2 regions of the Solibacillus kalamii genome follow, and region 2 is predicted to be linked to the other one. Evidence: riboswitches for the same ligand, from Rfam matches in the RefSeq annotation. Region 2 holds a riboswitch; the other holds the start of a gene.
What was found. Region 2 has a riboswitch for FMN ahead of ribE (riboflavin synthase). Riboswitches for the same ligand answer to the same signal wherever they lie in the genome.
Positions count from the first base shown of each region.

Region 1 (2,412 bases), on a different contig from region 2:
TTATCGAATTATCTTGGTTCACTTGTCGATACTTTCAGTGATGCATATACGGAAGTGCAAATAGAAAATATCTCAGGAAAACCAATTTCCTTCGATCATATTGGAGATGTAAATGAGCCGTTTCTATTAAACGATGAGAACGCTCAATATAATTATTTTATGTATCAGATGCGCAATGGGGCGGTATATTTAAGTCCGAATTTCCGAATGAGCTTTACAAATGTGGAAGAAGCAATCAAAAATATGACGGTGGAAGCGAACGATATATATAGAACGGTTATATTGCCAGGTGTATATTTAAAAGTTGAAGACGCTGAATCAGTCGTTACGATTACATTTGAAGAGCCTTTAAACTTGGAGAATTACGAGCCTGCACAAGCAATGCGAATGATTGAAGGGTTAATAATGACAGCGGCAAGTTTTGATAAACAAGTCAAATTCGAAAATATTGTACAGGAACAATGGGGCGGTTTTGATTTCACAAAACCAGTGGAGAAGCCGATTGCTGCAAATCGTATCCATTATGAATTTCAATAATCCAAATTAATTTACTAGGAATTGTAAGCAATGGGCTTTACAATTCCTTTTTTTTATATATAATAAGAATTGTAGCAAGGTAATTGTTACATAAATTTCATATTGATTCATCTTCGGGGCAGGGTGTAACTCCCGACCGGCGGTAATAAAAGTGATAACCTCTGACCATTTACTTGGAGGAAGTTATGTCAAACTTTTCGAGCCCGCGAGCCACTTTTTGTGTGCAGGATTTGGTGCAATTCCAAAGCCGACAGTATAGTCTGGATGGGAGAAGGTGAAGGTACGGTCGTCATTTTTTGAAAATGCCGTGCTTTGCAGTACTTATTTTCAAGTTCCTTATTTGTTGCGGAATATTTTTTCGTATACAAAAATCAGGAATTGCTGCAAATGCACTGATAGACCCTTTATTTAAGTGTGCCTATTTCTCCCTTATGCTCTATTTGAGTATAAGGGTTTTTTCATGGAATGATTTGATACGTCCTTTCTTCTTGCGAGATGGAATCAGCAAAGAGGAGAGATTTATATGCAAAAAAGAAGTTTAAAGTTACGATCATTCGTAACAATCGCAATGCTGAGTGGAGTTTCATTTGTTCTAATGTTGTTAAACTTCCCACTACCATGGTTCCCGGTGTTTTTACAAATTGATTTCAGTGATGTGCCAGCATTGATTGCGGCAATTACAATGGGTCCTGTTGCGGGTATTCTAGTTGAACTTGTCAAAAATGTGCTTGACTGGATTTACACAGGGGCTCCTGAAGGGATTCCGGTAGGTCATATGGCAAACTTTGCTACAGGTGTATTATTCATTTTACCAGCTTACTATATTTATAAAAAATTCCCTTCTGCAAAAGGGTTAATGACAGGCTTAGTTGTTTCTACGGTTGTTATGTCACTAGGAATGGCAGCATTAAATTATGTGGCGTTCTTACCGCTGTATACGTACTTACTAGGCTTCGAATATAATATGTACGAAACGATCGTACTGGGTATTTTACCATTTAATATTGTTAAAGGAATTATGATGATTGTTGTCGTGACGATGCTTTACCGTACAATGCGTGTATGGATTGAAAATCAGCGCCGACAATATTTGGCTTAATTAAATAATAAGATTCGGAGCGATGTCGTAAAAGTGTTAACTTTATGACACCGCTCCTTTTATATTTACTATTACTATTGTCATTCTGTTATAGGGCTGATATGATATTGTACATTGTTAAGAAAATTAGGACGTTTCATTAAAACACCATGAAATGACATCTTGGGAGAGAATATGATGGACAAAAAAATACCATTTTCAACCTATGCAGTAATCGGAACGATGCTGTTTGGTATGTTTTTTGGAGCGGGAAATTTAATATTTCCGATTCAAATGGGGCAATTGGCAGGAACGAATTATTGGTTTGCGCTAATTGGCTTTTTAGTTACGGCAATTGGTTTGCCGTTTTTAGGAATTCTGGCAATCGGATTGTCGGGAAGTAATGGATTGCGTGATTTGGCAAGTAAAGTACATCCGATGTTTGGATTGTTTTTTGCATTGGCTTTATATTTAACGATCGGGCCGTTTTTTGCAATTCCACGTACAGCAACAGTACCGTTTGTCGTTGGATTTGAACCGTTTATCGATCCTTCACAGGCAACATTGTGGCTAGCGGTATTCAGTTTTATTTTCTTCGCGATAGTTTTTTACTTTTCGTTAAATCCGGCGAAAATAATGGACATTATCGGAAAATACTTAACGCCAGCTTTTTTAATCTTTTTATTTGTATTAATCGGAATTAGTCTATTTTCTCCAATGGGGAAATTTGTTGAGCCTGCTGGGGCCTATATTAACGAGGCGTTTATGACAGGATTTAAAGAAGGGTATAATACGAT
Region 1 is NZ_NHNT01000012.1:100,442-102,853, reverse strand. It holds gene CBM15_RS15745 (hypothetical protein) at 1-537, shown strand, start outside; FMN riboswitch at 643-817, shown strand; gene CBM15_RS15740 (ECF transporter S component) at 1,061-1,636, shown strand; gene brnQ (branched-chain amino acid transport system II carrier protein) at 1,814-2,412, shown strand, end outside.
Region 1: another riboswitch for FMN. It lies ahead of CBM15_RS15740 (ECF transporter S component); the one in region 2 lies ahead of ribE (riboflavin synthase).

Region 2 (2,412 bases):
TTTTACTGTCCTTTCGAGGATAGCCTTGCAAATAGGCAAAATCAACTGCAACATACAAAGGAAAAGGCTTTTTTATAATAAATAAAATTACATAGAGAAATGTGTAAAAAAGTCCTAAATAAACATTATTCCAAATCATTTGCTCCGCTGAACCTGACAATAAATCTACCGTAGTACCTATAAGCATCGAGCCTAAAATAAACAAGCCCGTCACATTAAACTGCCGATCTTTTGCAAAGCGGTAAACAGTATAAATTATTCCGGGAACAGTGGACATCAGCATCGCGGCATAATCACCAAAAGGTTCTCGGCCAAACTTCCATATTGCATAGGGTAAAGCTGCATAAAACAGTAGTTCTATAAAGATAAGATATTTATTCGACTGTGAATTATTAGCCATAAAAGCCTCCATTACCGTAAAAAATGTTTTGTTATATTACTGAAGATTATCCGACGCTATATTTTATAAAAATAAAACCTAAAAAAGCAACCAAGCAAATGAAAGACACTTAAAATCAGCTTTAATAACTCCTTTCTATTTTCTGTAATATTATGTATATTCTTCTACGCATTACCTTGAGTAAAGTTTCAAAATTTTAATAATAGAGGGGTAGAGGTAAAAGGATTGAAGGAACAAAAAGTAAGTAGGTGCTAAAATACTATTAGCTTTTTAAAATATTTATGTTACAATAACTTTCAAATAAAATAATTTCCTTCGGGGTCGGGTGAAATTCCCAATCGACGGTGATGAGTTAATCTCTAAGCCCGTGAGCCACTTTTTGTGTGCAGGATTTTGGTGCAAATCCAAAGCCGACAGTTATAGTCTGGATGGGAGAAGGAATGGCAACACATTTTTTAAAAATTTGATTTTAAATGTGATTTTTTGCTATACACTTTTCCTGTCGCGCCTTTGTGACGGGATTTTTTATTTTATTGAAAAAAATAATTTCCTTCGGGGTCGGGTGAAATTCCCAATCGACGGTGATGAGTTTAACTCTAAGCCCGTGAGCCACTTTTGTGTGCAGGATTTGGTGCAAGTCCAAAGCCGACAGTTATAGTCTGGATGGGAGAAGGAAGCAATGTCAGCAGTTTTTTGAAAAATAACTTCAAAAAGCTTATTTGATGATGCTCAATTTTCCTCTCATCGAACTCCGAATCCAATCGGGGTTCTTTTTTAATTTTAAAAAGAGGTGAGCAGGATGTTTACAGGAATCATTGAAGAACTAGGGACGGTTGAATCGATCAGCCAGTCCACACAAGCGATGGAACTAGCCATTCGCGCAAACAAAATTCTAGACGATGTTCAACTCGGGGACAGCATTGCCGTTAACGGTGTCTGTCTGACAGTGAAACAATTCTCGTCATCCGTATTTTTAGCGGATGTTATGCCAGAAACCGTCAAAGCAACGAGCCTCCAGCAATTAGCAGCAGGTATGCCTGTCAATCTGGAACGGGCAATGTCGGCGAATGGACGTTTCGGCGGGCATATTGTTTCGGGCCATGTTGATGGAATTGCAACAATTCAACGGAAAAGACCCGTCGCCAATGCAGTTTATATTGATCTGGCGATGGAAAAGCATTTGATTGCAGAATGCATCAAGAAAGGCTCAATTACAGTGGACGGCACGAGTTTAACAATTTTTGATGTGACAGACACATTCATTACCATTTCCTTAATCCCTCATACGTATGAGCAGACTGTATTAGGCTATAAAAAGCCGGGAGATGTTGTAAACATTGAAACAGATCTAATCGGAAAATATGTAAAAAAACATTTACAAAATCAAACGGAAAGTACAATTACAATGGACTTTTTGCAACGTACAGGATTTTAGAGGAGTGGTGACAAAATGAATACAATTGAAGAAGCAATTCATGCATTGAAAAACGGTGAGATTATTATTGTATCAGATGACGAGAACCGTGAAAATGAAGGAGATTTTCTAGTTTTAGGAGAATTCGCTACACCGGAAAATATTAATTTCATGGCGCTTTATGGAAGAGGGTTAATTTGTACACCAATTTCATCTGCAATTGCAGAAAAGCTTTCCCTTCATCCAATGGTGCAAAGCAATACCGATACATATCAAACAGCTTTTACGATTAGTATCGATCATATCCATACAACAACAGGTATAAGTGCATTTGAGCGTTCTAAAACGATGTTAGCATTACTTGATCCTGCAACAAAACCGGAGCATTTTCATCGTCCGGGCCATGTGTTCCCGCTCATTGCAAAACAGGGAGGCGTGTTGGAGCGTCGCGGGCATACGGAAGCAGGCGTCGATCTGGCGAAGCTATGCGGTTCGAATGAAGTCGCAGTTATCTGTGAAATTATGAACGAAGATGGTTCAATGGCCCGCATGCCGCAGCTCAAAAAGATAGCACAAAAACATAACCTGAAATTTATTA
Region 2 is NZ_NHNT01000003.1:131,634-134,045, reverse strand. It holds gene CBM15_RS07615 (VC0807 family protein) at 1-400, opposite strand, end outside; FMN riboswitch at 708-844, shown strand; FMN riboswitch at 945-1,079, shown strand; gene ribE (riboflavin synthase) at 1,200-1,835, shown strand; partial or broken gene ribB (3,4-dihydroxy-2-butanone-4-phosphate synthase) at 1,851-2,412, shown strand, end outside.